4 regions of the Desulfobacula toluolica Tol2 genome follow, and region 1 is predicted to be linked to each of the others. Evidence: predicted binding sites of a transcription regulator. Region 1 holds the regulator's gene; each other region holds the start of a gene.
The links. Region 1 encodes sigma-54, which starts transcription at its own class of promoters, with help from an activator protein. Its sites were predicted from a motif close to TNTGGCACANTTTCTGCTNT; they were not measured.

Region 1 (8,184 bases):
TCGTTGCCCTTATATTTATAAGTTCGTCGATCAGCGAATCCAGCTCTCCTTGCAGATCCATTAAGTCTTGAAAACATTCCGTCCCAGTATTTTTCATTTTGCGTTACTTGAGGAATCTTTAATATGGTTTCAACATTATTTTTTCTGACCTCACCATTGATATATAAAAATTTTTTAAGCAAGGAAGGTTCTTGTTCTTGAAAAAAACCATTTTTGTCATCCACATCAAAATCATAAACTTTTTGTTCCAGAAAACGATCGGAAATATTCAAAACGTCTGTTTTAAAATTTTTATCCCTTATATAATGATAAAATCCTCTTTTTGTAATGTTGCCTGCCATATCTTCTGCAATGACGGAAAGCTGAGTGCCAGTACCCTGCATGTGGCTTAAAGCAAAAAAAGCAGCATAGATCTGTTTATCTTCGAACAAACCGGCATGACCCGGGAAAAAATTATCCCCCACTTTAACACCGCTTTTTAAATTTTCTTCAAACACTCTGTAAATAACAAGACCGGAACCGCCACGTTCAACATTGTGACGTTTCGTTAAGACCCTCACTTTGGGAGGTTTTGAATCAATAACGACCTTTTTTTCGACATAAAAAACATTACCCTTGTTCCAGCCTCGCCATGAATAGTCAGAAACCATTATCCGGATAACTGCTTCACCATCTGTCATACCATATTTCCAGAACAAAACAGGTATGGTAAAAGTCTCTTGCGTCTTCTTCACTTCAGGAAACAACCCTAAAAAAGTTGAAGAAGCATATTGCTTGTCCAGCAAAACCTTTTCTTTACCCTGCTGCATTATGGATACCATAATCTTGCGCAGACCTGTTTGACGATCTGTAATGTTCAGTGACATTTCATAGGATTTTTTCAAGTATATAGACGGTATTGTAATATCGACAATTGGTTTTTTGCTTTCAAATTTATGAACAAGCACCCAGACAATGGGAATAAAAACAACAAAAAACAGAACAAAAAAGACAAATCTTTTCATCAATAATACCTATCTTTTCAGGAGGTTAGTGTGTGAATAAATAAATTTACAGTAAAATAGCAGCTATGGTCGAACTTATCAAGCAATTTTCCATTCTTGACTTTTTTGACCTCAAAATATAATTTGGCTCCAAAACCTTTTATTCAGGACACAATTATGGACAATTTTTTTTTCAATTTAGTCGATAGACCAGACCCGGGATTTTTTCTCATTGCCGGTCCTTGTGTGATAGAAAGCCATGAAATCACTTACCGTATTGCAAAACATTTAAAAAAAATCACGGAACAACTTGATATTCCCTTTATTTTCAAGGCATCCTTTGACAAAGCAAACCGTACTTCCGTTCACTCTTTCAGGGGCCCTGGCTTTAATGAAGGATTAACCATTCTTGAAAAAATCAAAAAAGATCTGGATATTATGGTTATTTCAGATATTCATTTGCCTGACCAGGCTCAAAAAGCGGCAAAGGTTCTGGATATTATCCAAATACCGGCATTTTTGTGCAGACAGACTGATTTAATCATGGCAGCCTGCAATACAGGCAAACCGGTCAACATAAAAAAAGGACAGTTTTTATCTCCTCTTGACTGTAATAATATTATCAACAAGGCAAAAGAATCCAAAAATACCCATATTTGTATTACAGAAAGAGGCTCCTCATTCGGTTATAATAATCTTGTTGTGGACTTTAGATCCATACCGATTATCAAAAATTTAGGCGTACCGGTTGTCTTTGATGCGACACATAGTGTTCAACTTCCCGGAGGTGCCACAGATTCTTCTGCCGGAGAAAGGCAATTTGTCCCTACTTTATCAAAGGCAGCCATAGCAGCAGGCGCAAACGGATTGTTTATTGAAACCCATCCGGAACCCGACAAAGCCCTGTGCGACGGACCCAATTCCATGCCGTTAAACGATATGAAAAATCTTTTATCCACCCTTGTGGCAATCAAACAAGCAGTGGGATAATACATATGAAAACCAAGCTTGCCAATATTGATCTTTTGCTGCTGGATGTGGACGGGGTATTAACAGACGGAAGCATAACCTATTCAGACTCGGGAGAACAGATAAAAAGTTTTCATTCACGAGACGGCCTAGGGCTGCGACTGCTTATGGATGCAGGAATTGGCGTCGGCATCATCACCGGCCGCAAATCAAAGGCCTTGGAATACCGGTGTGAAAATCTTGGGATAACCTTGTTGTTTGACGGTATCAAGGATAAATCAAAAGCCCTTGACAGCATCACTGCCCTAACAGGAACAGCACTTGAAAAAATAGCGTTTGTCGGAGACGATCTGATTGATCTTCCCGTCATGAAAAGAGTGGGACTTTCTTTTTGTGTCCCCGAAGCACCAGAAGAGGTAAAAAAGCATTCAGATATTATTACAATCCAAAAAGGAGGCCGGGGAGCTGTCAGAGAAATTTGTGACAACATCTTGAAAGCAAAGGGATTATGGGACATCATCCTTAATCAATACCTGTTATGATATACGTTTCAAAACACAAACTGACCTATCCTTTGATAGGCCTGTTGATTTTAATGATTGTCATCATCAGCGGCTTTTTTTATTTTGACAAACTGCTTTCCACCCCACCGCAAATTAACGATATTAAAATAGACTCCAAAGCCGCTTTGAAACTGAACTTTTTAAAGCAGATTTCAAAGAAAAACGGGATAAAGGAGTGGGAGCTGAAAGCTGGCTCTGCAACTCTCCTAAAAAATGAAAACAAGGCTGTTCTAACTGACGTTTCAGTCTTTTTTTTCACAAAAGACAATAAAAAAGTTCACCTGACATCTCAAGAAGGCATCCTCCAGACAAAGACGCATGACATGACATTTTCCGATAATGCGGTTGTAACCTATGAAACTTCTGTCCTGAGAACTGATAAGTTGCATTATAACAAAAAAGAACATATAATCTATTCCAACACTCACGTGAGGCTTGAAAAGGAAAATTCCTTTATTGAAGCAGATTCAATGAAAACGGAACTCAATAATAATATGATAATTTTAAATGGGCATGTTAAAGGAAATTTCAGTGAAAAATTTGTTATTCAATAAATCAACATGCCTTTTTTTTGTGCCTTTTTTTATTTTTTGCTTTACAGGGCTATTGCAAATAAAAATTGCCCACTCCCAAACGCAAAATACTTTCAAAGAAGCTCCTATTCGCGTTGAATCCGATAAAATGATTGCACAAAAAGACACCTCAATGATTGAATTTATCGGTAACGTCAAAGTCACAAGAGCGGATTTTATTGTTTTTGCTGATTCCATTCAAATTTACTTTATGAATGACAATAAAAACAAGGATGCTCAAAACAATATCAAAGAAATCATTTCGACCGGAAACGTCAAATACATTGCCGGAGAACGAAAGGCATTTGCTGACAAAGCTGTCTATACAACCAAAGAAGGGATATTGGTTCTAACCGGCAAATCTCCTAAATTAATAACAGGCTCAAGTTTTGTTACCGGAACAAAGATTACTCTTTTCAGAAATCAAGATAAAGTACTCGTGGAAAGTGACGGTAAAAAAAGAGTTGAAGCGCTTTTTAATCCTGAAGATAATATCACTGAAAAACAATAATGACACAACTTGCATTAAAAAATCTTGTAAAAATCTATAACGGCAAAAAAGTTGTGGATCATGTCAGCCTTAAAGTGAAACAAGGCGAAGTAACAGGTCTTTTAGGGCCAAACGGAGCGGGCAAAACAACTACATTTTACATGTCGGTTGGATTGGTCAAACCCGATCAGGGTGAAGTTTTGATTGATAATGATGATATTACGCAATATCCAATGTATATAAGAGCAAGAAAGGGAATCGGATATCTTCCTCAGGAATCAAGCATTTTTAAAAAGCTGACGGTAAAACAAAATATTGCTGCCATACTTGAAGTGTTGCCCCAAAACGGCATTGATATTGAACAAAAAACCATGGGCCTGATGAAAGAGCTTGGCATTATAAATCTTGCCGGGCAAAAAGCCGGTTCCCTTTCAGGAGGAGAAAGACGGCGGCTTGAAATTTCAAGAGTCCTTGCCACAAACCCATTGTTTATACTTCTGGATGAACCTTTTGCAGGGATTGATCCTTTGGCGGTCATTGATATCCAGCAAATAATTTATCAGTTGACTAAAAAAGGAATCGGCGTTTTAATATCGGATCATAATGTAAGAGAGACCTTGGGAGTTTGTGACAATGCATATATTATGAACCGGGGCAAGGTTATTGAATCGGGGAATCCTGATAAAATCATTTCAAGCAAATTAGCTAAAAAAATCTATTTGGGAGAAAATTTTAAACTATAATTATGGAACTTGGATTACAACAAAGTTTAATCTTAACTCAGCAACTGGTCATGACGCCTCAACTTCAGCAGGCTATCAAGTTGCTCCAGCTGTCGCGCCTTGAGCTTGCCGAGATGATTCAACAGGAAATGGAACAAAACCCTGCTCTTGAAGAGGCCGGTACAGAAGAGCCATCTGACAATAATATTACTGCCCTGGAAAATGAAATCCCCTCCTCTGAAAAAGAGGCCCCTTTAAAAGAAGTCACCATTGAAGAAAAAGTAAGGTCTGACACAGACTGGGAAAATTATATTAATGAATATAATTCTACAGGAAGAGTCTATACGGAATCGGAAAATACAGAGGCTCCGAATTATGAAGCTTTTACTTCTGAAAAAAAGACACTGCAAGCCCATCTTCAGTGGCAGTTAATGCTCCATGGACTCAGTGAAGAAAAAGAAAAAATCGGTCATATGATTATCGGGAACCTGAACAGGGACGGCTATCTTTGCAGTGATATTGAAGAAATTGCCGAGACTTCCGGTGTTGAAATAGAAGTTGTTGAAGATCTGCTTTCAGTACTTCAGACCTTTGATCCGCCCGGTATTTGTGCCAGAAACCTTCGTGAGACCTTGCTGATTCAAGTTCATCAACTGGGTATTGATAATCCCATCATAACTGAAATCATAAACAACCACCTGAAAAATCTTGAAAACAGAAACAGCAAAAAAATTGCCAAAGCATTGAAGATATCCCTTGATGATGTCAGGGCAGCCGTAAAAATCATTCAATATCTTGAACCTAAACCCGGTCGAAAATTTTCCACTGAAGAACCTGCATATATCACGCCTGATATCTATGTCTATAAGCATGAGGATGGTTTTAAAATTGTAATGAATGATGATGGGCTTCCCAAGCTTAAAATCAACAGATTTTATAAAAATGCCATTGCCAACGGCCATAAAATATCAAAAGATACAAAAAATTACCTCAATGAAAAAATGCAGTCTGCATCTTGGCTGATAAAAAGCATACATCAGCGTCAAAAAACAATATACCTTGTAATGGAAAGCATTCTAAAATTTCAAAATGAATTTTTTGAAAAAGGGATTGCATATTTAAAACCACTGATTCTAAAAGATATAGCAGAAGATATTGAGATGCATGAATCAACAATCAGTCGGGTGACAACCAATAAATATGCCTATACCCCCCAGGGACTTTTTGAGTTAAAATACTTTTTTAACTCTTCAATCGAGCGAACCGGCGGAGAATCCATGGCATCTGCAAGTGTAAAAGAAAGAATAAGACTTCTTATAGAAAACGAAAACCCTGAAAGTACTTTAAGTGATGAAAAAATAGCCAGCATTCTTCAAAGCTCAAATATCCAGATTGCCAGAAGAACGGTCGCTAAATACAGGAAAGTACTGAACATACTTCCTTCTAATAAACGCAAACAGCTTTAAGGAGGTTTTTTTATGCAAACAACCGTTACCTTTAAAAAAATTGACACATCTGTTGCCTTAAAATCTTATGTTCAAAAAAAACTTGATAAATTTGATAAAATGCTGGACAGCCCGGCTGAAGCACATGTTGTGCTGTCTGTTGAAAAAATCAGACATATAGCTGAAATCACACTTACTTGCGACAAATTAAAAATTCATGCCAAAGAAGATTCCGAAAGTATGTATTCCTCTATTGATGCACTGATGGATAAAATAAAACCCCAAATTAAAAAACACAAAGAAAAAGTCAAACAGCATCTGTCAAGAAATAAACAGAGCATTAAAAATGAATCTGCTCAATTGAATTTATCTGCAGAATCATTTGACAACCCTATGACAGACCAGATGGTAGACACGATAATTATTGAAACAGTTGATACTAAACCCATGGATATTGAGGACGCAGTGATTGAATTAGATTCCGGAAAGCAATCTTTTTTTGTTTTCAACAATGCCAGGACAGAGCAACTCAATGTTCTATACAAACACAATAACGGTAAGCTGGGATTAATCCAGCCCATAGGATAATTCATTAAATGAGAATCAGCCGGCTTCTTAATAAAAACTCTATTATTGCAAACCTTAATGCCAGTGACAAAAAAGGGGCTATTGATGAACTTGCCTCAGCAGTTTCACAAACAACAGATGCATCAGCCAAAGATATTGCCACTGTTCTCATGGAAAGAGAGCAGTTAGGCAGCACTGGTATTGGTGGCGGCATTGCAATTCCCCATGGAAAACTTGATTCGGTCGGATCAATTATTGTCGGTTTCGGACTCAGTCCAAAAGGGATTGAATATGAATCCCTTGACAATAAACCCGTCCATATTTTTTTCCTGTTATTGACAACACAAAACTCTACCGGTGATCATCTTAAAGTATTGGCCCAGATTTCCAAACTTTTAAAAATGGATCATTTTAAACAAAGACTGCTAACCGCAGAATCCGTTGATGAGATTTACAATATCATTATGGAGCAGGATGAAGACTTTTAACCTTTGGGTCACACATAATTTAAAGGTAACAAGCAACCTGAAGGTCATAATCAAGTAAAATGCAAAAGTTTTATATCATAACCGGCCTTTCCGGGTCCGGAAAAACAACGGCTGTTCAAGCATTTGAAGATGCTTCGTTTTATTGTGTCGACAATATGCCCATAGAACTTTTGCCTAAATTTCTGGACCTGCCGTTAAAAGAGAGTCCTGAAATCAAGGGACTGGCGTTTGTGATGGATATGAGAAGTAAAAATTTCATATCAAATTATGCACAAGGCATTGCCTCAATTGAGGATCATTTGAGTATGACACCCCGGATCATATTCCTTGAAGCCGCTGAGAACAAACTGTTACAAAGATTCAGCCAAACCAGGCGGCAACATCCCCTGACAAATGAAAAAAGTCTTTTGGACAATATTCAACTGGAAAAAAGAATGATGGCACCCATCAAAAAAACGGCACATCATATTATTGATACGACCCATTTGAATGTTCATCAGCTGAAATCTCAAATCCTTGACCTTATTCATGATGGGGACAAATCCATCAGTCTGACAAAAATAAATATTATTTCATTTGGATTTAAATATGGGATTCCCAATGATGCCGATCTTGTTATGGACATGAGGTTTTTGGCCAATCCCTATTTTATAAAGGAACTTAAAAGCCAGGATGGAGAGTCCGAAGCGGTTAAACATTTTGTATTATCACAAAATGAAACCCGGATTTTTCTTGAAAAATATTTAAACCTGCTTGATTACTTAATTCCTTTATACAAGATGGAAAACAAGGCATATCTCACGATTGCCGTTGGATGTACAGGCGGCAGACATAGAAGCGTGGCCATTGCAAGAAGTATTTATGAACATTTAATTAAAAAAAGACTTAATCCCGGTCTGATCCACAGAGACATTGACCGGGACATAAAGGAAACATGACAGGCATACTTTTAGTCACCCATGCAAATTTAGGAAGTTCACTTGTTGAAACTGTTGAATTTATTTTAGGAAGCAAACAGGACAACCTGTTTTCCGTTTCCATTAATATCCTTGAAGATCCGGATAGCTTAAGAAAAAAAATTAAAAAAGGAATTTCAAAAGTCATAACAGACAATGGCGTTATTATTTTTACGGATATGTTTGGAGGAACGCCTTCAAACTTAAGTTATGCTTTCCTGGAAGAAGGACGGGTGGAAGTCATTTCCGGTGTCAATCTTCCTATTCTCTTAAAAGCAGTCAAATCAAGATCCAAGATGGATATGGAAAAATTAACCTCATCCCTTATAGAACATGGGAAAAAAAGCATATCCCTTGCCAGCGAGATTTTAAAGGGAACAAAAAGGGCATAATTTTTTTCTTATCCATATTTTTAGCAGGTATTTTAAA
Region 2 (8,184 bases), 1.5 Mb from region 1:
GGTCTCTCCCTGGAGGATGAAAAGAGCTGATACTCCATATTTGAATATCATATCCTCGTGGATGTGATATTCAAGGCAGCTCACATGAATCAGGCAGAGAAGCCCCATGATAAAAAAAGCAGGAATTGATTTAAAGGAAGAGATTGGAATTTGCTGCAATTGCTGTTTGAGCCTGTTATATTTATTTTCTTTATAATATGCCTCAATCGTTGCCAGGGCTTTTTGTCGGTCTTTGGAGCTTACCAGGATATCAAAGGCTTTGTGTAAACCTTCTGCATGTGCCTTAATATTTTGAGAAGTCAAAATCAGGATAATCAGATCTGCCTTTTCGCCGGAAAGGCCGGTAAATAACTTTTCTAAATCCTTGCTCATGGGTTAAAGGGTTTTACTCTTTTGGAGCAATGGTTTTAAAATGATAGCCACGGCCATATTTGGTCTTTTTAAGACTTTACTATAATTTAAAACAGTGTTTTTCATTTTAAATTGTATATAAGATTATCAGGAGAAAAGAAATATGCAAATATTCGGATTTAAAATTAATGGCAATAAAATTGATAAGGTGTATTTTTTTGCTGATTTGAAATAGCAAACCTCAAGGGATTGCTTATTGAACAAAATTATTGTGGTTTTTATAATACAGGTAATCAATTCTGGTGTAATACAATAAAATGTGATACCTGATTTTAGTTGGGTGGATAAACTATTTTTCTCTAATGAGAAGATGAAAATCATGGTTATTTTTTCAAAGTTATAATACTTTTATTTTTAAAAAAGATTGATTCTATTATGGAAAAAAGAATAAACATCGGCAGGGACCTGATTTGTGATATTGATATTGGAACCAAACTTAGCATTAAGATTGAAGACATTGCACTTCCCATTACCAGCAGCTTTGTGGGTATGGAAAAAGGGGAATATTTCATACTCAAACAACCGTCTCCTTTTTCCACTATCAAGCCTAAACTTTTTCCCGGTAATCAGCTGATTGTTAAATATCTGTCAAATGGTATGATATATGTTTTTGCCAGTAATATTATTGAGACTCTTTCCAAACCGATCCGTGTTGTTATTTTAGAATACCCTGCCAGGGTTATTGAGCGAAAACTTCGTTCGGAAGACAGGGCCGGTTGCAGTCTTGCAGCCGGTATCGTTTTTAAAGGTACGCCCAAGAATGTGGTTATCCGGGATATTAATATGACAGGCTGTCGTATTACCGTCACATATAAGCCCAGCGAGAAAAATCATATTGCAAAAAAGTCAGACGCTTTGAAAATATCCATTCGCTTGCCTGGAACAAGCCGGGATATCATGATTGCCGGAATCGTCAGAAATGTCCAAAAGAAAGGTCTGTCCGTATCCTACGGTGTTCAGTTTGATACTGTTCCTGTTGATGTCCAGGACAGTATTAAAAATTATATTGCAACAATTCAGATATAGGCATATCAAATATTTGTAATATTAGAAAATCTGACGTTCCGGTTAAGGAAAGACCGGTCAATAGTTTTTTAAAATTTCCGCTCACAGGTTTATTTTTATATGAAAGTCTTCAAAAATCCAAACAGCGACTTTCATGTTTTATTGTGGGCAAACCGGAATGAAATACCAGGTCTGCCCGTGGCAGTTATATGAAGGAACTTATAACTATTTGGAATCAAAACTATTTTGTTTTTAATTGTATATAGAATTATCAGGGGAAAATAAACATGCAAATACTAAGGTTTGAAAGTGATGACAATAAAATTTATACAGGGTGTGACTTTGATAACGGCAAAGCATCCGTGATTGAGGGGGATATTTATTCTGATTTTTTCATTACGGAAAAACAAAAACCGGTTAAAACATTTTTACCGCCGGTTTCTCCGGCTGTTATTTTCTGCATTGGCTTGAATTATAAGCTCCATGCAAAAGAGACCGGCATGGCATTGCCGAAATATCCGGTGGTTTTTATGAAAAATATCAGTTCTGCAGCAGGCCATCTGGAGGATGTCAGGATTCCGGCCTCCTGCGTAAAAGTCCCGGAAGTGGATTATGAGGCCGAGCTTGCCGTGGTCATCAAGAAAAACACCAGAAATGTCTCGCCGGAAAAGGCGCTGGATCATGTCCTGGGATATACCTGCGCCAATGATATATCCGCCAGAAGATGGCAGAAGCATGGCGGCGGCGGGCAATGGATAAAGGGGAAAAGCTTTGACACCTTTTGTCCCCTTGGCCCTTGCCTTGTGACTGCAGATGAACTTGAAGCCCCGGATCAACTGGATATTGAATGTGTGTTAAACGGTAATACCATGCAGAAAAGCAATACCAGCGACATGATTTTTTCAGTGGGCCAAATCATTTCTTATCTGTCTGAGTCAACCACCCTGGTTCCGGGAACCCTTATTCTTACAGGAACTCCCAGCGGTGTCGGATTTACCAGAAAACCGCCGGTTTATCTTGCTCCTGGGGATGTGCTGGAAACAAAAATTGAAAAAATCGGTGTGCTGAAAAATCAGATAAGCCTTGACCGGGAATAAACATGCCTTGAACAAGAATAAAAAACCCGCCCGAAAGATGGTGTCATCCTTTCGGGCGGTTAAGATCGCAAATCATATCAGCATTTAATTGTTATACCTTCCGCAGCCCTGTCCCTGTGATCCTCTGTGTTTGCCTTTGCCTGACCATCCGTCATGGCCCCGGCCAAAACCCTGGCCCATATTCAGTCCGGGAGCGATCTTTTTTGCTTCCAGTTGAAAGTCGATCCGTTTATCTCTTAACTTTTTTTGCAGGTCTGCAAGATCCTGGGAAAAGCTGTCCAGCTTTGCCCTGTCAGGCTGGGAGGTTTCCATAAGCAGTCTCATTTCCTGCTTTTTTTGAAATTTTTCAGACCTGATTGCATAGGTCTCGTCAATGAATTTTTGCCGAAGGGTGTTGAGTTCATCTTTTTGTTCTTTGGACAGATCGTTCCATATGGCCTGTCCTCCATATCCGGGGCAGTTTTGATTAAAACCCTGGCCCATGCTTTGGCCTTTGGCCGGTCCCCATGCAAATACGCTTCCTGCCACCATGGCAACCATAAGTAAAGAACTGATGATAAGAGTTAGTTTTTTCATAATAATCTCCTGTTGTTATTGGTTTGTTTGTCAAATGATCTTTTTGATCGTTTTCTGAAATAGATTAAAGCAAATGGTGTGCCACGAAAAATAATATTTCTTAATTCATTGAATTTTAAGAATATATTGGAAATAATGTGAAATAAGAGATTGATAGTGAATTTGGGGTAGTGTATACTTTTTACCCATGCTAAAGTATCCAGTTGGATATAAAATACCCGGAATCAGGGTGTCTGAAAATTAATGGAGACTTTGAATAAAAATGAAAAAACATGCGGTTTTTTTTGTATCACCCCTTTTAATGGCAGGTGTGCTATTGATCCTGCTGCCTATCTTTACACTTATGACCCTGGACCGGCTTGAACGGCAAAAGGAATTTTCTTTTCAACGGCTGCTGGAAAAGGGAGTCTCTTTGATCAGGACCTTTGAGGCAGGAACAAGAACCGGGATGTTCACCATGCGGTGGGGGGCACAAAGAATCCAGGCAATGCTGTTGGAAACCTCGTTTCAGCCTGAAGTTGTTTATATGATGATCACATCAAAGGACGGCCGTATACTGGCACACTCGGATGCTGCCATGGTAGGGCAAATCTTTGATGCCATGCCGGATACGGCTAAGATAAACAAAGATACTGCAAAGGTCTATCACAGGGTCAGGCAGCAAAAAGACAAGGATGAGGTATTTGAAGTTTTCAAGCGGTTTGTGCCGATCCGTCCACGATTCAAGCGCGGACATATGCGGATGCACGGCATGCCGATCCGTCTGCAGGATAACCTTCCAAACCGGCAGGAGAGCTTTCAGGACCGGCAGGAGAGGCAAAGAGAAACAATGGACTGGAGCCGGCCGTATTTTCAGGGCCAGGGTGAAGAACTGACGGAAATGGCGGAGCATTATCTTTTTGCAGGGCTTTCAATGGAACGAGAAAAATTTGCACGGACCAGGCTTTTAAAGGAGACGGTATGGCGCGGGACATTCTTTTTTCTGCTGGGATGTGCCGGAATGGTTGCATTGTTCGCATTCCAGGCATACCGTTCTGCCAGGGCATCTTTGACCAGCGTAAAGGCGTTTTCCGATACTGTGATCCAGAACATGCCGTCAGGACTGGTGACCATGAATTTATATCATGACATCACCTCGGTTAACCGGTCTGCAAAAAAAATCTTTGGCGGGGATTTAACATCGCCGTTTCCGCAATTGGTTGAATTAATTGAATTGATTGATGAGATGACCAGCTCCCAGGAGATGGTCAACCGGGAGATCACTCTTAAAAGTGTTAGCGGCAGTAATATTCGCCTGGATGTCACGGCATCTCCTATCAGGGACAGTGAAAATCAAGTCATGGGATTTTTATTTCTTTTCAGGGATCTCACCCAGATATGGGAGTTGAAAAAACAGGTGGAAACAAACAAGCGGCTTGCAGCCATCGGAAAGCTTGCAGCAGGCGTTGCCCATGAGATCCGAAATCCTTTGAGTTCCATCAAAGGGTTTGCCACCTATTTCAGCAAGCGGTATGAAGATAATGCCACAGATAGTGAGACAGCCCTGATAATGGTCAAGGAAGTTGAACGGATCAACCGGTCAATTACTCAATTGCTTGAATTTGCAAAACCCATGGTGGTTGAAAAAAAACAGGTGGATCTACATGATCTGGTTGATCATTCTCTCAAACTTGTTCACCATGACCTGATTCAAAAGAAAATAGAGACCAAGGTTGATATTGATTTAAAACAACCGTTCATTTATACGGATGGCGACCGTATGAATCAGGTGCTGTTAAATTTATATATCAATGCCATTCAGGCATTGGGGGACCGGGGGCGACTGGAAATCCGGGTGCAGGATGCCGCAAAAATACCAGGACACATTGAAATAAGGGTTATGGATAACGGCAGCGGTATTGATGAACAGGCCATTGACCTGGTTTTTGATCCTTATTTTACAACCCGCTCCACAGGAACGGGGCTTGGGCTTTCAATTGTTCACAGGATAATTGAAAACCTTAACGGCAGCATCCGTGTGGAAAGTACAAAAGGGCGCGGCACCTGTTTTATTATTAATTTGCCGGTTTCATAAAAGAAAAAAAGCCGGATATAACAGCCTGAGGATAAAATTCAGAGGATAAAAAATAAATGAAAAAAATACTTGTGGTTGACGATGACAGGGCACATGCCATGATGCTCAAAACTTTGATGACGGATTGGGGGTATCAGGTTCTTCTGGCAGATGACGGGATAATTGGCGTGGAAATGGTAAAAGCACAGCCTTTTGATTTGATTCTGATGGACATGAAAATGGTGAAAATGTCGGGAATGGAAGCATTGCAGCATATAAAAGCTTATAATCCGTCCCTGCCGGTGATTATCATGACTGCCTATTCATCGGTTCAAACCGCTATAAAGGCCTTGAAAATAGGTGCTTATGACTATCTGACCAAACCCCTGGATTTTGATAAGCTCAAACTTACCATTGAACGTATATTTGAAAGTATTTTTTTGAAAACCGAAAATCAGGATTTGAAAACCCGGTTAAAGGCGCGATCCTTTGACCATGATATTATCGGCAAAAGCCCTGCCATACTTTCTTTGCTGGATACCATCCATATGGTGGCCCCCACGGATGCCAATGTGCTGGTTACAGGGGAATCCGGAACCGGCAAGGAGCTGGTTTCATCTGCCATTCATTTTAATTCGTTGAGAAAAGATCAGCCTTTTGTGCGAATCAATTGCGCTGCTATCACTGAAACCCTTCTGGAATCAGAGCTGTTCGGTCATGAAAAAGGAGCCTTCACCGGTGCGGACAGAAGAAGGAAAGGAAAGTTTCTGCTGGCTGACAAGGGCAGTATTCTGCTGGATGAGATTGGTGAGATGAGTCTTGGCATGCAGGCAAAATTGTTGAGGGTGATCCAGGAGAAGGAAATTACACCCGTGGGAAGTGATCAAAACATTAATACGGATGTTCGGATTATTGCGGCAACCAATAAAGACTTAAAAAAATGGTCTGAACAGGGAAAATTTAGACAGGATTTATATTATCGGCTTAATGTTGTGACTGTTGAAATACCTGCGTTGAGAGAGAGAAAAGAAGATATTCCAACCCTTGCCCTTCATTTTCTGGAAATGTTTGCAAAGAAAAACAAACGTGATATCAAAGGTTTTTCACCCGATGCCATGGATGCCATGATCAGGTATGGGTGGGAAGGCAATGTCAGGGAGTTGATGAACAGTGTGGAAAGGGGGGTTGTGCTTGCCAGGTCCGATTTTATCTGTCTTGAAGACCTGCCATTTGCCACAATCAAAGAAGCAGACGGCATTGATGCAGGAACGGACTTTGGAAACATCAGGCTGTCACAGGTAGAGCAAAAAGCCATTCTTTCCACCCTTGAATCCGCCGGCGGCAACAAGAGTGAGGCGGCCAGGAGACTTGGGATTACAAGAAAAACCTTATTTAAAAAATTAAAACAATATGGGAAAATCTAAATCAATGAAAAATTTAAAAACAGATATCAAACTTAAGGACTGCATGGTTGAAGCCATTGGGGGCATATCAGACTTTATCACCCGGACAACAGGGACAAAACCTGAACAAGAAGAAATTGCCGCAGCACTATCAAAGTATTTCGTGCTAAAGGAAATACTTGAATTTATTCAAATGGAACGGCAGGAAAAAAAAGACCAGTAAAGTTAAAACCGTTCCGTAAGCTTGTTGATTAAAAATGTGCTTTCACGCATGGCCTGTTCACTGAACGGGCCAAACCACCGGGCAATGTGTTTGAATTTTGAAATAAAGAGGTCTTTATCATTTTTTTCCAGCATTTCAAAATGCTGGCTTAAAGAAGAAATAAACTCTTTTAAAAGATTCCGACGTTCCGGGGTCGCAAAAATTATTTCCGCATAAAGCGAGCTGTCCTGGGCAAATAAGCGCCCTACCATTCCCAGCTCAAGGCGGTAAATCGGGCTTGAAAATTCAAGGGTTCTTTCAAGAGGTGTGCCCCGTTCATATAAAAACTGCCCGAAACAGAACGTGGCGAAATGGCGAAGTGCCTGGACAATTTCCATTATTTCGTCATGCTCTGCAGCGCTGGATTCAACAATAATCCCCCCCCATAGCGTAAGCTGTTCTTTCAGCCACTTGCAGCGATCTGAATCTCTTCCCGGTGTGACCACAATGATCTGTTTGTCAAGGGAACCCGACGTGGGTCCGAATATGGGATGAAGTCCTGTCACAGGTCCCGGATGGGCAGCAAGCATTTTTTCCAATGGTTTGGTTTTTATGCTGGTCAGATCCGCAAGAAGGGTTTTGGGTTCAAGAAAGGGTACGATCTGTTCAATAATAGTTTCGGTTTTTTCAATGGGAACTGAAATCAGGCAAAGATCAACGTTTTTGCAAAGTTGTTTTGCATTGTCCCAATCTTGTCTCGTAAGGATTTTAACGTCATAACCGGATTTGAGAAACAGTGAAGCAAAAAATCTTCCCATCTGGCCCGCCCCCCCGACGATCAGTACCTTGGCACCCGGTCTGATGCCTTTGTGTTCCATCTGGCCGGTCTGCTCGACACGGGACTGCCTTAAAATCACCCGGTAAAGGTCTTCCATGAAATCCGGGTCAAGATTGGCGTTTTGTGCCTGAATTCTCAGTTTTGAGATCAGATCTTCTTCCCTGGCAGGATGATATACGGGTATCTGGTGTTTTTTCTTTAGCTTGACCACATGTTCAACCTGAGCATGGCGTTGCTTGAGAAGGGAAAGAATTTGTGAATCAATGTTATCTATTTTTGTTCGTAACGGAATGATTTTTGTGTTAAATGTTTGATCGTCGTTTCCCATATTATCTCTTCTTTTAAATCGTTAACCCCAAAATGGCATGAATTATCACTAAATTATGATAATTTCAAGAACAATTGATGGTTTTAATGAACCAATGCTGTGGCCAGGGTTAATTATCCAAAGGGGTGCAGGATTAGAGGGTGATGTATTATAAACGTTTTAAATATTGTATGACCATGATTTTTATATGGATTTTATTATGAAAATAGTTTAAATAAATAAAATCACTCTTTAAAAATAAAAAATCCTTTAACGTGATTCTCAATTGGCC
Region 3 (8,184 bases), 1.6 Mb from region 1:
ACTTCCAGCATGGATGTGAATACGGAAACTTCCAGGAAATCAGGAATGGATATAGGTGTTCCAAAGATTAATCTTATGGGTAAAACAACTGATTTCGGAGCAGCTTTAGGTGACACTTCGCTGATTGGTACGGATTTTTCAAATAGTTTTGCAGGAGAGGCTACAAGCGATCGCTCAGGACAGGTGACAGCATCCATTGCCGCCCGTATCACGGAAGTGTTGCCAAACGGAAACTTAAGCCTTTTTGGCAGAAAGGCAATAAAAGTGAATAATGAAGTTCAGTATATTACAGTGTCCGGGATTATTCGGCCTCTGGATATTTCTGCCGGTAACCGGGTAAAATCCACTAATCTTGCCGATTCAAGAATCGAGTATTATGGCAGCGGCGTTCTTTCTGACAAGCAAAAGCCTGGTTGGGGGACCCGAATCATTGACAATGTATGGCCCTGGTAAAAAGGAAAACTTCTAATGTTCAATTCTATTATGAAAAAGAGTAAGAGTTTTATCAGATGTTCTGTTTGGTGTTCTATCTGGTGTTTTATAGGGATGGTTTTTGTTTCAAATACCCATGGGGCAAGGATTAAAGACCTTGCCGCCATTAAAGGGATTCGATCCAATCAACTCACGGGTTACGGGCTGGTTGTCGGTTTGAACGGTACTGGTGATAAGGACGGGGTGAGTTTTACCAAACAGGCCCTTGCCAACATGATGGAAAAAATGAATATTTTTGTTGATAAGAACGGGTTGAAGGTAAAAAATGTTGCAGCGGTTATGGTAACGGCAAACATTCCGCCTTTTGCAAGGATCGGAGATAAAATTGATGTGGCTGCATCATCCCTGGGAGATGCCAAAAGTCTTAAAGGCGGGACATTGCTGGTCACTCCCTTAAAAGGGGTGGATGGCCGGGTTTATGCCCTGGCTCAGGGAGCCCTGACTCTTGCCATGCCTAGTGGTGCCGGTGACCGGGACAGTCATCTCCAGGTGGCCCGGATTGTCAATGGGGCATCTGTTGAAAGGGAAATTCCCTTTCAACTGGATGGAAAAAGAAATCTGATTCTATCATTGTTCCGTCCGGATTTCACAACGGCAAAGCGAATGACCGACACTATCAATGCCTCCATTGGTGAAGGCGTAGCCAAAACTATTGATGCCAGTGCATTGAGCCTGAGAGTCCCTGATACCATGTGGCAAAAAAACGTGGCGGAATTTATTGCAGACATTGAAACCCTTTCGGTAATTCCGGACACCATTGCCAAAGTTATCATCAATGAAAAAACGGGCACGGTTGTGATAGGCAGTGACGTCACCATTTCCAGTGTTGCCATTGCTCATGGAGACCTTTCCGTAACTATTAATGAAGACCCTGAAAATGAAAAAAAAGAAAGTGTCATGAATCTGCCAGGCACCTCAACCATTGGTGAACTTGTCCGGGGGCTCAATTCCCTTGGCGTTAAACCCCGGGATTTGATCAGCATACTGCAGAGTATTAAAGCTGCAGGAGCCCTTCAGGCTGAGATTGTGATTATATAAACAAAGGAAATAATTATGAATATGGACATTGATTTGATCAATCAGAACGTTTCAAAGGCACATGTTGATACCATAAAAAACAAAACAGCATCTTTGGCCAAGGAAAAAGAATTAAAAGAGGCCTGTACCGGATTTGAAGCCATATTTTTAAATACAATGATTAAATCCATGCGTGACACTTTGCCGGGCAATGCCCTTTTCGAAGATTCCAACAGTATGGATATCTATACGTCAATGCAGGACCAATATCTTGCTGAAAAATTGTCGAAAGGCAATGAATCCATTGGAATTAAAGATTTTTTATACCAGCAGTTAAAAGATTCTAAATAATGACCATTGGCAGACCTGGTATTTCATTCGGGTTTGCCCACAACAAAATATGAAAGCCACTGTTTTGATTTTTTAAGACTGACAGATAAAAAAGCCCACCCGCTATTTTTTTTGTAATCCTCCGGATTTTTAATATGTTCCAATTCCTCATCCCATGCATGCCCTGACGGTCACAACAACGCATTGTTTCATTTAAAATTTATCAACTTTGAAAATTGAGTAAACAATTGAGTTTGTGGCATATATATTGCTATTAATACATTAACAGCGAAAATAATCGGGAAAAGAGGAAAAAAATGCCGCTTTCCAAAGAATGTTTTTTTGAAATTCAAAAAAATAAAGGCAGATACCGATATATGTTAAAAGGAGAGTCAACATGGAAAAATTTGCCTGTAAAATAGAAGGGATGTGTCGGGAAAAACTGTCATTCTATAAAGAGCTGAAAACTGTTGTTGAACAGGAAAAAAAATATATTGTTGATATGGACGTTGATTCTCTTTGGAAAATGGCGGATAGGAAAAAACAGCTTGCCGCAAAAATAGAGCAGATAAGGGATAGCATGGTTATGCTTCTTGAAGATAAGAATATTCCTTTGAAAAAAGAAGCAACGGTTTTCAGTTTGTCTCATGTGATAAATTGTCTGCCGCTTTCTTCAAAGCTAAAAATAAATCTGAAAAAACTTGAGAATGAATCGGATATGGTCAAAAAAGAACTGGCAAGTATGGCATCGGAAAATAAACGATATGTCAACGAATACCTGTCAGTTATAAATGGCATTTTTACAACCATTACAGGTTCCGGCAATAAGGAGCAATACAACAACTCCGGCAGGGTTTTAAACAATAAAACCGGAAAATATCTCATAAGAGCCGAGGTTTAAACTATGTCTGGTATAACCTCTACTTTAAGCATTGCCAAATCTGCAATAGCAGCACAGCAATACGGTCTGGCCGTAACAGGAAATAATATTGCCAATGTTAACAATCCTGGTTACAGTATGCAAAACGCTGTTCAGCTTAACCGAAGGCCATCACTTTATGCGGGATTTCTGTTCGGTACCGGTGTTGATACGTCCCAGATTCAGCAGAATGTTGACACACTTCTTGAGAACAGGCTGACGGATGAGAGATCATCCCAGGCTGCCTTTGAAGAAACTGAATCCTATATGAATATTCTTGAAGGTTTTTTTGACGAAAATTCCGATGCAAGCATCACCAGTATTATGAATGAATTCTGGAATTCCTGGCATGATCTTTCGGACAATCCCCTGGGGTCATCTGAAAGGGTTTCCGTGTATGAAAAAGGCAGTAATTTTTCAACCCGTCTGAATAAGGCAGGCGCTGACCTTGAAGGTATTGGATCAGATATGAACAATGAGATTGATGCAAGTCTTGATCAGATCAATTCCTTGTCCAGCCAGGTAGCAGACTTGAATATTCAGATTGCCGGCCTTGAGGCCAACCGGTCAGCAAATGACTTAAGGGACCAGAGAAACACGCTTTTAAACAAGCTTGGAACACTCATTAATATTGATACCTTTGAGCAGACAAACGGGTCAACAATTGTAAATGTTGCAAACGGTTTAATTCTTGTGAATGGCGCTGATAATTATGAGCTTTTTCGCAATGAAGACAGAATCATGTGGCAAGGTTCTTCCAGATCAAATATGGATATAACAGATAAGATATCCGGTGGAAAACTTGCCGGGTGGCTTGAAATCAGAGATGAAATTGTTCCCAAATTTTCCAATGAACTGGATGTCCTGGCCAGGGAAATGATATGGGCCATGAATTATCAGCACTCCCAGGGAAGCGGGATGGAGTATTTTACAGGATCTGTTACAGGGAATTATGAATCTGATCAAAGCGGTCTTTTATCCAGTTATGCCTTTGGTGACAAAATTGATTATACAAAGGATTTTACCCTTTGGACCCAGGATAATTCTTCGGTGGATACTCTTTATACAAAGACCGAGATTGATATGGGCATATCTGAGGCAAAAATTTCCAACTGGCAGGGAACCGGCCAGGTCCAGTCCAGTTATAAACTTACGGTAATGGAAAGCGCAACCCTTGGGGATAAGGAAGTTGTTCAGACAGACGGGAGTGATCTTGCGGCAGTACAGACATCTGGTATTGATGTGGCTGATGCCTTGAATTCAGCCCTTGCAGAGCAAACTATTACGGTTAATAACGGCCCTTCCGGTACACAAATTATTGAAATCAAAGACACGGGTGGAGATGCCCAAAGATCGGCTGCATCAATCGCAGAGGCACTTTCGGCAATTGACGGTGTGGATGCCTATGCGTCAAAAGTTTCAGCTGAGTTTGATGTCTCAGGAATTACCACTGCACAAGACGGTGACGAAGTCCGGTTTTCTCTTTATGTGGATGGTATTGTTTATGATCAGCGCTTTACAGTGGACACGGATGGGGGAACCATACCCCTTGCAGATGCTGTGGCCGAGCAGTTTGAAAATGCCCTGAGAGATGCGGCTAATAGTATCAACGATATAAGGGATGATCATGACCTTTTTACCAGCGGGCTCAAAATTACCAGCAGTGCCGGCCACACCATAGGTGTCCAGGATTTTGAAGTCCAGGATAATACCGGGGTTCGTCTGGAGAATTTTACCGGTTTTGATGCTGGTAATACGGTAACTTTTACCGTGGCATCAAGCACCACCACGCCTGTTTCAATTGATTTAAGTTCGGTGGATACTAATGATCAGGCTGTAATGGCAACGGCTTTTTATAATGCATTGACTTCAGCTCTTAAAGATGAACCGTTTACAGTGGCTCACGACCCGTCATCCAATTCGGTCATATTAAGGACCACAGACGGATCAGGCCTGACGATCAAAGACGGTGACAATACTGTAGGAGCAAACCTTGATATCATTGGACTTTCAGGGACAAACCCAGCACTGAATAATTTTTTGTTAGACGGTTCACTGGACAGTGATACCTTTGTCTCTGTTGCCTCAAATGGGGATACCATAGATTTTACAGGCCAGGGAACCCCTGACCCCCCTGTCCCCATTGAGGAGATCAGTGCGGCTGGTGTGGCGGCTGGTGTAATTACCGGTACGGTCACCGTTGTCATGGATCCCGGCATGTCCCTGTACTCAAATGTTTCAGGGGCAGGCGGGTTGTTTGATGGCAACTGGGCAGAATCCGGCAGCTCCATCATGACACTTGGCGGGGAAGATGGATTCCCCGGTTTTTCAGATGTTATATCCTTTAAGGTAGATGGAATAGATGTCAGCTATGATGTGGCAACCGCTGGCCATACAACTGAACTGGAGTTTGCACAAGGGCTTGCGGATGCACTTGATGGCAGTGTGGGGGGTGCGCTTCCTGTTGCTGATTATAAAGTTGTCAGGAATGGAAAATCCGTATCAATAATCAAGAACAAAGATTTATCCGATCCCATTGAGATCACCAATTTTGCCGAATCTGTTAGTAACGATGCAAAGCTTGCTGTCAGAACTGGAACTGGAACCGGTACAAGTGATCCTCAAAATGATTTTTTGCAGTCGGGAAATATTTACAGGGATTTTGCAACCGCTTCCCTGTTTGCGGACGAGGGCATCATAAAATGGGAAAAATATGATGCAGACGGTATCTTCACCGGAGACGAGGGGCTGATAAATGTTGAAAAAGAGGGAACATTGTCCATTGTTGAATCCGGATCTCCTACCCTTTCTTTTGATATTTCCGCAGGAAATCTTGTGGCAGGAAATACCCTGACCGTTAATACGGATGCCGCCGGTAATACCGATCCCCTGGATTTTACGGTATCCGGGGCTGCCAATAATAAAAATGAGATCTACAAGTTTACGGTAACAACTGGCGGAAAGATGGGGGAACTTGCTGCAGATGAAGCCGATACAATTACTGTTGAATGGAAAACCGGCACATCTTCCGGCATGTTTGAACTTGAAGGATCAGACCCTGTACTTACGCCGGGTATACCGATTGAAGTGGAAGTGGACGGCATGACCTTGAAGTTTTATGACGGTACCTTGTTTAAAAATGATGCCTTTACCATCACAACCGATGCGTCCGGAATTCCTGTTTCAACCAATGATAAAGGAATTGCCACAGGCGAACTGCTGTCCGACTGGCACTGGACTCTTGATTCCTTTGCCGGCCAGTTCAACCGGCAGGCCGGAGGAATGAAGGCCTCAACAACACTGGATAACCAGCTTAAGTTTGAAGTTTCGGATGACTACCATGCCTTGACCGATGTGGTGTGTTCCGGCAGCAACGGGTTCAGTGAAGATAATGCAAGAATAACGGTAAGTGACTGGAGTGCTTTTAATTTCAGTGCGGATGATTTTAAGGTGGTGCGTTCTTCAACTGGAGAATGGAGCATCGTTAATGATCCCACTGGCGGGACTGCTTCTTTTATACCGGACGGCGGGGATGATGACGGCTTTGGTATTGATTTCTCCGGGAACGGTCTGGTGGATATTGAAATCGCTTTTACTCAAAAAGTATCTGATCAGGGTTTTATTCAATTTGATCTTGCCAAACGGGAGACAGAGAATATCGGCTTTGCCTTTTCAGATGATTCGGTTGGCGCATCTTCAGGCCTTCTTGCCGCCGCAGGCATAAATACTTTTTTTAACGGATATGATGCCGGGACAATGGATATGAATAAAAGCCTTGCTGATACCAAGTATGTTGCCGCGGCAAGAATTAACAGTGAAACCGGTGAGATTGCTCAGGGAGATAACACCAATGCCCTTGCCATGGCTGATGTCCAGTACATGGATATTACAATGAAACAATGGGACTATGACCGGGGGGCAGGTGCGGTATCCAGTCTGACCACGACCACTCTGGACGGGTATTACAGTACAATGACGGGTTCCATGGGGATCATTGCCCGAAGAATTCAAAGTTCAAGGGAATTTGCCGAAATTATGGTGAACAATTTGACAGAGCAGAGGGATTCTGTATCGGCCGTCTCTCTTGATGAAGAAATGATCAAACTTATGCAATACCAGCATGGATTTTCAGCAGCATCAAAGCTTTTGACGGTTGCCGATGAGATGCTGACCACCCTGATCAATGTAATATAAAAGGAGAGGATAATGCGGGTTCCCAATCTTTCCATGTACGGTAACTCCACATACCGCCTTGGCGGTATTACCAGCAATTTGCAGGATGCCAACGAAGTGATAGCCACCCAGAAGCGCATCAACAGTCTCTCGGATGATCCTATAGGGTTCAGCCAGGTGCTTGGTCTTAAAAGTTCGATCGGAAATCTTGAGCAGATTGAGAAAAATGTGAGTATGGGTCTCTCATGGCTTTCAGGCGCTGAAAGTTCCCTTGACAGTGTGAACAACCTTATCCTGGATGCAAAAAGCCAGGTGAGCCGATTGGTCAACGCATCCATGAGTTCTGACGAAAGAAAGAATGCTATCGGAAGTATCAACAGTATGATTGAGCAGATCGTTACTTTTGGAAACACACGGATTAACGGGAACTATATTTTTGGCGGCACTGATACGGATACCCCACCTTTGGCATATCATGCTGACGAAGATCCTCCAACTGTTTCCTATGCCGGCAATCATATCCCCTTTTCAATAAAAACAGATAAAAATGTTACTGTTCCGGTTGGTCGGGATGGGAAAGAAACCTTCTGGGAAGATAAGATTAAAATTAATTCAACCAATAACACCATTATATTCAAGGAAGATAATGGTCATGGGTCAGCATCACAAATTATTATGGAAGCTACTATTGATGACGGAACCTACACAACAGCTCAAATTGAAACAGCTGTGAAAAATGCTTTAAATGATGTGTCGTCCAGAGACGGTTATAGTGTGACCTATGAAGTTGAGTATGACGAGGAGCAAAAGGCGTTTTCCATCAGGGAAGACGGCTCATATGATGGATTTGTCAGAACGGAATTTATGTGGGAAACAGGGGCGGATGCCTATATCAGCAAAATATCCGGCAGCGATTCAATTGATCCGGATGATATCAATGTCACGGTCGTGAATTCGGATGCCCTGACCTTCAGCACTCCTGAACCTCATGGGACGGAACCTTTCCGGCTGACCTGGCAGGGAGATGATACCTGGGAATTTGACAATAATCCCGGGTATACCATCATACCGGCAACCCTGTCAGGGACAAATGATTCTGTTGGTATCGACCTTAATGAGTCAGGTTTTGCAGATATCACCATTACCCTTGACAATCCGGTTACAGCAACGGGGCAGTTTATTGAATTTGATATTGTATCTGCCCGGGGGGATCACAGCATCGGCCATGAAATCGGGTTTAACAAGGATAATTC
Region 4 (8,184 bases), 780 kb from region 1:
CTGTCATTGGGAACAAACACATTGTCAAATATCAACGTGGGACAATTTTTCGAATACCGAACGTTACCACAGTCAACCCCTTCAAGCTCACGGCCATCAAGGCTTGAACGACCAACAACATGGATAAGACCTTCGGCATCAGCAGGAACCGCAAATGCAACCGCATAATCCTCATCACCTTTTCTCATGGCACGGGTGGGTAGCACTATAATTTCATGGGATGAAAGAGATCCTGTCTGATGAACTTTTGCACCACTTACCACAATTCCGTCAGATCTGCGCTCAACAATCTTCAGGTACATTTCATCATCTGCCTGCTGGGTCGGGCCTTTGGATCGATCCCCTTTCAAGTCCGTAACCCCGGCATTTGCCGTAAGATCGTTTTTTTGCATGTACTTTAAAAATTCGATAAAATTCTGATTGTAGCTTGTGCCATGTTTTTGATCAACATCATAGGTCACAATTGACAAAGCCGAAAGGCAGTCAAGCCCGGTACAGCGCTGGTGGCAGGTTCCGACATGATTTGCAATAGCCCTGTTCAGCTTAACTCTGTGAACCAGATCATCAATTGAACCCGGCGGAAGGGTAAACCGGTTGACAGGCTCATTAATCAAAGGACTTGTGGTTATTGCAAGATCACGATATTCATCCATTTCGGCCACTTCATATGTCGCACCTGTCGCCTCAATGCCCGCCCTTAATCTTGGATTGTCTACAACGTCGGTAATTCGTTCACCAAACATATAAACAACAGGGTTTAGTTTTCGCAATGATTCAATATACTGATCTTTTGTCATAAGTCCCATAATAATTTCCTTCACTTTAAAAATTAATAATAATTTTATCTGATATGGAGTTTTGGTGATCTTGATAATAATGTTTAATATCAAGCCGAGAGGTTTTAGTTGGGTAAACTGAAGATAAAGAAATTAAATTTATACTAAATTCGTTCAATTTTTACAGTATAAAAATAAACAGCTGTTTTAAATAACATAATGCGATTTATTTTTAACTAATACTTAAATTCCAAAAACCACTATTCAACACGTCCATACATAAAATTTTTTTTGATCAACCAAAATAAAAAAATCGCTGAAAAACGATAGTAATTTTGCGTTGCCTGCTTCATTAATGCAAACAAAAAAATGGCTTTATTTTTTTTGCCTGGTGGCTCATCAAACCACTGTTCTTTTTAAAATATATTTTAACGACTTGTCAAGCGTTTTTATAACCACCTGATAATACATATTAAATATTGTCACGCATAATATTAACGATAATTTTTCATTGACATAACCCGTATTTTTTCTTAGATTTTTAAGTTGATTATTCAAAAAAAATATAAAATAAAATTCATAAAATTTGAATTTAACAGGAATTAATTATGAGATTACACGAGTATGAAGGCGCGGAAATTTTTGAAAAATTTGGCATACCGGTTCCAAGAAGAGGAGTCGTAAGAACTGTTGAAGGCGCCTTAAACATGGCGGATGAGATTGGGTATCCGGTTGTTCTTAAATCACAGGTACTTGTTGGCGGACGCGGGCTTGCCGGGGGAATCAAGATTGCCGACTCATCGGATGAACTTGAAATAATGACGGACGAGCTTTTGAATATGGAAATAAAAGGCTGTCGTGTCAAAGAGATAATGATCAGTGAAAAAGCAAATATTGCAAAAGAACTCTACATGGCCATCACGATTGACGGGTATTCAGGAAAACCCATTGTTGTTGTCAGCACTGAAGGCGGTGTCCATATTGAAAAAACCGCAAAAGAATCATCCGACAAGATCGCCTCGGCAATAATAGATCCAAAATTTGGATTTTACCCTTACCAGGCACAAAAACTTTTAAGGCAGCTTAATCTGTCCCCAAAACCTTTAACAGCCTGTTCCGACATCCTGGTGCGTCTTTACAAGGTGTTTGAAAAATACGAGGCCATAATAGCTGAAATCAATCCCCTTGTCATTTTAAAAAACGGTGGAATTGTGGCGGTTGACGCGGTTCTTGAAATTGATGACTCTGCCATGTTCAGACTCAAAAAATCCCTTTCATTGCCCAGTGAAAACCGAGCGGGAAATTCCCTTGAAAACAAGGGAAAAGAAATTGGGGTTACCTATGTTGATCTTGAAGGAGATATTGGATTGATTTCGTCCGGTGCAGGTCTGGGCATGGCATCAATGGATATTATCGGCAACAAATTAAAACCTTCAAACTTCCTTGAAACAGGCGGCGGTATAACAGCAGATCTTCTCTATAAATGCATGGAGTTGATCATGATGAAAGATTTGAAAGCCATCTTCATAAACATATATGGCGGCATCAATCCCATTCATGAAGGGGCTAAAGGGATTGTAAAATACATCAAAGAACATAATCTGACCATTCCTATTGTTGCAAAGGCTCTTGGAAATCACCAGGAGGAAACATGGGAAATTTTAAAATCCGGTGGTGTCCATGTTGTAACCGAAGCAGCGACTGAAACTGCAGTTGACAAGCTGATTGCCCTTCTAAAGTAATCGTCTGGTAACATAACAATTCAGCAAGACAGCAATTCGGCAAGACAATAATCTGCAGAACAAATGGACTGAAAAAATTAAATATAGAGGTAAAAATGAGTATTCTTCTTAATGATGATACCCGCGTAATTGTACAGGGAATAACCGGAAAAATCGGAAGTGTTCAAACCAAATGGATGCTTGATTACGGGACAAAAATAGTAGGTGGCGTAACACCGGGCAAGGGCGGCAAGACTGTTGAAGGTCTGCCGGTTTTTAATTATGTGGACGAGGCGGTGAAACAAACCGGCGCAAACGCCTCGGTCTTCTTTGTGCCGGCCATATTTGTTCTTGATGCTTTCCTGGAAACCGTTGATGCCGGCATTGACTTGATTGTCATAGTACCCGAACATATTCCGGTGCATGATGCAATGAAAATGAGGGACTATGCCAATGAAAAAAATGTCATAGCCTTGGGACCTACCACCCCTGGAATTTTATCTCCGGGTAAAGGGAAAATGGGCATCATGCCTGCTTCGCTTTTTGAGCCTGGCCGGGTGGGTGTCATTTCAAGGTCAGGAACCCTGTCTTATGAATTTGCCGGTATCCTTTCTGAAAAAAATGTTGGTCAAAGCACAGTTGTCGGCATGGGAGCGGATCCTGTTGTTTTTTGTAATTTACCGCAAATCCTTGAAATGTTTGAAAATGATGACGATACCGATGCTGTTATTGTTGTTGGTGAAGTTGGAGGAGAACAAGAAGAAAAAGCTGCTGATTTTATCGCCAATAATATGAAAAAACCGGTTGCATCCTTTATTGCCGGACGATTTTCCCCGCAAGGCAAAAAAATGGGGCATGCAGGTGCCATTGTCCGAGGGTCAGCAGGAACCTATGAAGGCAAAGTGTCCTCTTTTAGAAACGCTGGAGTAACCGTACTTGAATCTCCCATTCATGTGAATGACTGGGCTGAAAAACATAATTTAAGATAACCCTGCCCTTTACAGGGAACATTATAACCTAAGGAGAGGATAATGAAAAAAGTTGGAATTGTTGGTTGGCGTGGAATGGTTGGCTCCGTACTCATGGAAAGAATGATAACGGAAAATGATTTCAAACGCTTTACCCCTCTTTTTTTCACAACATCCCAGGCTGGTCAGCAAGCTCCGGATGTGGGCATCAAAACACCCCCGCTGGTTGATGCCTATGATATTGACCAGCTGCTGGACATGGATATTATCCTGTCCTGCCAGGGAGGATCATACACTGAAGAGATTCGGCCCAAGCTTGCCGCAAAAAACTGGGACGGATACTGGATTGATGCCGCATCCACTTTGAGAATGGATGATAAAAGCATTATCGTTCTGGACCCTGTAAACCGCAAGGTAATTGATAATGCTCTGTCCGACGGCATTAAAAACTATATTGGCGGCAATTGTACCGTATCCCTCATGCTCATGGCCCTGGGCGGGTTGTTTGAAAACAATCTGATCGAATGGCTGACTTCCATGACATATCAGGCAGCATCCGGTGCAGGTGCTAAAAACATGGAAGAGCTTGTGGCCCAGATGCAGACCATCGGCAATATGGCCTCTCCTGTTCTTGAAAACCCGGCCTCAGCTATTCTTGATCTGGACAAGAATGTCATCGAAACCATGAGATCCAATGATTTTCCCGTTCAAAACTGGGCAGTTCCGCTGGCTGCAAGTCTGATTCCATGGATTGACAGGGCAATGGACAATGGTCAGACAAGAGAAGAGTGGAAAGGATTTGTTGAAACAAATAAAATAATCGGGAGATCAGACAATCCCATTCCCATTGACGGTCAATGTGTAAGGATAGGGTCTATGAGATGTCACAGCCAGGCTTTTACCATTAAGCTGAAAAAAAATGTGCCGCTCAATGAAATCCAAGCCATGCTGGCTGAAAATAATGACTGGGTTAAAGTGGTTCCCAATTCAAAAGAAGACTCCATCAAAGATCTGACCCCGGCAGCAGTCACAGGGACATTGACGGTTCCTGTCGGCCGCATCAGGAAAATGAACCTTGGAGATGATTACCTGACTGCATTTTCAGTTGGAGACCAGTTGCTCTGGGGTGCGGCTGAACCGCTTCGCAGAATTTTGAACATTATTCTTTGATTTTAATTATTGTTTTACAGCATATTTTTTTCAAGCAAAGCAACAGATCTTGAAAAAGAAAATGTAAGCCAAAAGATAATATAAAATAAAAAACCTGTCACCTCATAATAAAAAAGGGTGACAGGTTTTTTATTGTCTTAACACCTCTTTGTCAGGTTTAAGTTTGCTTGATTAATTTTCCGGATGCAGAAGCAACAGAAACACCAGAAGCGCTATCAGAGCTATAAGCACAGGGTGCCTCCTTCTCATGCTTAGGACTGCCGGTTCCGCCAAAAATTCCCATGGTGCCGTGATTAATAGTGGTAAAATCAGGATATGCATTTCCCCCATGCTCTGTGGAATCCAGACCTTCCAATTCTTCTTCCCTGGATACTCTTAATCCTATTGTCACATCAATCAGTTTGAACAAAAGATAGGCCAAAGGGAATGTCCAGGCAAAACAGGATATGATCCCGGTTAACTGGACTGCAACTATTTTAAATGTCATGCCGTCCATATTAAAAATACCTGCGGCAAGTGTTCCCCAGGCACCGCAGACACCATGAACTGAAATGGCACCTACTGGGTCATCAATTCTGATCTTATCAAAAAACACAACTGAGAATACAACAATCACGCCTGCTGCGGCACCTATCATGATTGAGCTTGCAGGTGTCACATTGGCACATCCGGCAGTAATTCCCACAAGACCGGCCAGGGCACCATTCAAACTCATGCCGACTTCGGGTTTTCCAAACTTTATCCAGGATACCACCATGGCCATGATGGCACCTGCTGCTGCAGAAAGGTTTGTATTAACAAAAATCATGGCTATATCTTTGGATGCTGCAGTGGTTGACCCAGGGTTAAACCCGAACCATCCCAGCCAGAGGATGAAAACCCCTATGGCAGCAAGGGGTATGTTGTGTCCCAGTATGGGTCTGACTTTTCCCTCTTTGGTGTACTTTCCAAGGCGGGGCCCTAAAATCATGGCACCTGCAAGAGCTGCCCATCCACCAACTGAATGAACGACCGTTGATCCTGCAAAATCGATAAATCCAAGCCCTTCAAGCCATCCGCTTCCATTGAACAGGCTACCCCATGCCCAGCTGCCGAAAATCGGATAGATCAGCCCTGAAACTACCACGGAATAGATGAGATATCCTGAAAATTTGGTTCTTTCCGCCATGGCACCTGATACAATAGTGGCGGCCGTGGCGGCAAATACAGCCTGGAACATCCAGAATACCAGTACCCATGGGTCTTCGCCCACCTTGAAATCACTTAAAAAGAAACCGGATGTGCCGAAACAACCGGTCTCAGACACTCCAAACATCAGACCGAACCCGACAGCCCAATACACAATAGACCCCATGGAAAAATCCATCAAATTTTTCATCATGATATTGACGGCATTTTTAGCCCGTGTGAAACCGGTTTCAACCATGGCAAATCCGGCCTGCATAAAAAATACCAGCATCGCAGCAACAAGGGTCCATACATAATCCGCATGAGACTGCACCAGGGCAATGGCCGCTTTATTAGATGTTATGGTAGGTGCATCATCACCGGCCCAGACTACAGAAATTGAACATGCCAAACAACAAACAATTGTTAACGCCAACTTTTTCATTTTATTCTTCTCCTTTTCAACTATAATGCGTCGATACCGGCCTCATTAGTTCTGATTCGAATCACATCTTCAATGGGCATAATAAAAATTTTCCCGTCTCCGATCTTTCCTGTTTTTGCAGCGTCAATAATGGTTTTAACTACTTCATCAACCTGATCATCAGCCACAACAATCTTGATCTCGACCTTGGGAATAAAATCCGTCTGATATTCCGCTCCCCTGTAGATCTCCTTGTGACCCTTCTGGCGACCAAACCCTTTGACCTCTGAGATGGTCATTCCCTTGACATCAATTTTTATTAAGGCATCTTTTACTTCATCAACCTTAAACGGTTTAATGACTGCCAGTATGTTTTTCATTTTGCTCTCCTTTTATAATAATTAAAAAATCATTTGTATTTCTTTAGAGCAAAAGGAGTGCCACAATCAAAATGACAGCTATAAATAAACTTAAGTATTTAGAATAGAAGGATAATCAATACGGGAAAATCTTAAGAACAGAAATGAACTTAATAACATTTTTGTTGTTTTATCTACACAAAAATGTAACTAATTATTTAGATATAGTTATTTCATAAGGTCTTTTACAACAATTTTGCTATTTTTTAGATATTTATCGATTTTTTATTGCAGCAGCTTTGCCACAAAGAATTTGGGTGATGGTTTTTCCGTCTGCATACCCTTTTGAAAACCTTTTATGAACAAATGGAAAGGATACTGCCTTTAATGAAACGCCCGGGAACGTGTAAAACCAATTTGAACTTAAATCATAAACCCGCAAATCCGCCTGGATGGCTTTTAATTTTTCCCGATACAGATCCCTGGCTGACAATGCGTGCAGTTCTGATTCCAGGATGGCCCGGGCAGCTGCCTGCCCGCTTTTCACGGCAAAAAAGATCCCTTCTCCCAGCAGCCGCTCAGACAAACCTGCAGCATCCCCTGCAAGAAGAACTCTTTTTGAATCCGGTCTATACTTAAAGCCGCCCGTACAGATGGGATAACCTTTAACAGCATCAAGCCGTCTTGAATGAAGCTTTTCATCAGCATAGTCAAAAAGATGCTGAATCTGCAGCCTTGAATTTGAATCAACTGAATAATTCCCGATATTCACATGATCGTCTTTGGGAAAAATCCAGTAATAACCATTGAGAGACTTTGAAAAATCAAACTCCATGTGATACATGTCAGGCCTGTCGATCTTCACATCCGCCTCAATGGCAAATTGCTTTTGATAAAAACGGCCCTTTGAAACAAACCGCCGGACAATACTGTTGGCACCGTCAGCACCAATCAGATACGATGCCCTTAAATATTCCGAATCCGTATGGATTTCTACAAAAACCGGGGTTTCATTAATTGATTGAATCTTTTTTATCACCCTGAAATCCGCGCCCTTTTCCATAACCTTGTTTAAAGAAAAAAGATCCAGATCTTCCCTTTTGGTCATATAGCAAAGCGTGTTGTCATCTTTGATAAAAAATGACTTTTTATTATGCGGACTAATTTTGACGGTGCTGCATTCTCTTTTTACCATGGAAGAGATATCATACCTGAACAGATGATATCCCTTGGGTGTAATCCCGCCGGCACAGGCTTTTTTCCTGGGAAATTCATACTTATCCAGAATCAGCACCTTCAACCCTTTTAATAAAAGATCAAAAGCAGCCGCTGTTCCGGCAGGCCCCGCCCCTATGATCGCAACATCAAACATGACCTTTTCTTATCAGTTCTGAAATTCAAAAACAAGAAAACCCTGTAGAAGCCGGAAAAACAAAAAAAATCTATTAATATTTGATTTAAAATCATCGAAAATAGCCGTATTAACTTGCATTAATTCTCTTAACTTTGCTATCTTGACTCTTATTTTTATTGGCTAAAAACAGGTAAAATTAAACTCTTAAAAGGCTTGTCAGTGAGAATTTGCAACTGGCCGGAAAA

Region 2: the regulator sigma-54 is predicted to act here: its motif matches at 3,156-3,175, upstream of TOL2_RS04865 (Spy/CpxP family protein refolding chaperone).
Region 3: the regulator sigma-54 is predicted to act here: its motif matches at 2,095-2,114, upstream of flgN (flagellar export chaperone FlgN).
Region 4: the regulator sigma-54 is predicted to act here: its motif matches at 6,652-6,671, upstream of TOL2_RS15270 (P-II family nitrogen regulator).

What each region holds. Positions count from the first base shown of each region.
Region 1 is NC_018645.1:2,561,310-2,569,493, forward strand. It holds gene TOL2_RS11805 (M23 family metallopeptidase) at 1-1,004, opposite strand, end outside; gene kdsA (3-deoxy-8-phosphooctulonate synthase) at 1,161-1,973, shown strand; gene TOL2_RS11815 (KdsC family phosphatase) at 1,979-2,494, shown strand; gene lptC (LPS export ABC transporter periplasmic protein LptC) at 2,491-3,069, shown strand; gene TOL2_RS11825 (LptA/OstA family protein) at 3,029-3,598, shown strand; gene lptB (LPS export ABC transporter ATP-binding protein) at 3,598-4,320, shown strand; gene rpoN (RNA polymerase factor sigma-54) at 4,323-5,765, shown strand; gene hpf (ribosome hibernation-promoting factor, HPF/YfiA family) at 5,778-6,332, shown strand; gene TOL2_RS11845 (PTS sugar transporter subunit IIA) at 6,341-6,799, shown strand; gene rapZ (RNase adapter RapZ) at 6,859-7,737, shown strand; gene TOL2_RS11855 (PTS sugar transporter subunit IIA) at 7,734-8,147, shown strand.
Region 2 is NC_018645.1:1,030,357-1,038,540, forward strand. It holds gene TOL2_RS23435 (rhomboid family intramembrane serine protease) at 1-372, opposite strand, end outside; gene TOL2_RS04855 (flagellar brake domain-containing protein) at 787-1,437, shown strand; gene TOL2_RS04860 (fumarylacetoacetate hydrolase family protein) at 1,704-2,513, shown strand; gene TOL2_RS04865 (Spy/CpxP family protein refolding chaperone) at 2,598-3,089, opposite strand; gene TOL2_RS04870 (PAS domain-containing sensor histidine kinase) at 3,352-5,163, shown strand; gene TOL2_RS04875 (sigma-54-dependent transcriptional regulator) at 5,220-6,566, shown strand; gene TOL2_RS04880 (hypothetical protein) at 6,571-6,768, shown strand; gene tyrA (bifunctional chorismate mutase/prephenate dehydrogenase) at 6,771-7,913, opposite strand.
Region 3 is NC_018645.1:4,149,670-4,157,853, reverse strand. It holds gene TOL2_RS18970 (flagellar basal body L-ring protein FlgH) at 1-453, shown strand, start outside; gene TOL2_RS18965 (flagellar basal body P-ring protein FlgI) at 469-1,530, shown strand; gene TOL2_RS18960 (rod-binding protein) at 1,546-1,860, shown strand; gene flgN (flagellar export chaperone FlgN) at 2,237-2,740, shown strand; gene flgK (flagellar hook-associated protein FlgK) at 2,744-6,952, shown strand; gene flgL (flagellar hook-associated protein FlgL) at 6,965-8,184, shown strand, end outside.
Region 4 is NC_018645.1:3,343,771-3,351,954, forward strand. It holds gene TOL2_RS15245 (4-hydroxyphenylacetate 3-hydroxylase N-terminal domain-containing protein) at 1-806, opposite strand, end outside; gene TOL2_RS15250 (succinate--CoA ligase subunit beta) at 1,385-2,518, shown strand; gene sucD (succinate--CoA ligase subunit alpha) at 2,614-3,486, shown strand; gene asd (aspartate-semialdehyde dehydrogenase) at 3,529-4,635, shown strand; gene TOL2_RS15265 (ammonium transporter) at 4,793-6,247, opposite strand; gene TOL2_RS15270 (P-II family nitrogen regulator) at 6,268-6,606, opposite strand; gene TOL2_RS15275 (NAD(P)/FAD-dependent oxidoreductase) at 6,860-7,957, opposite strand.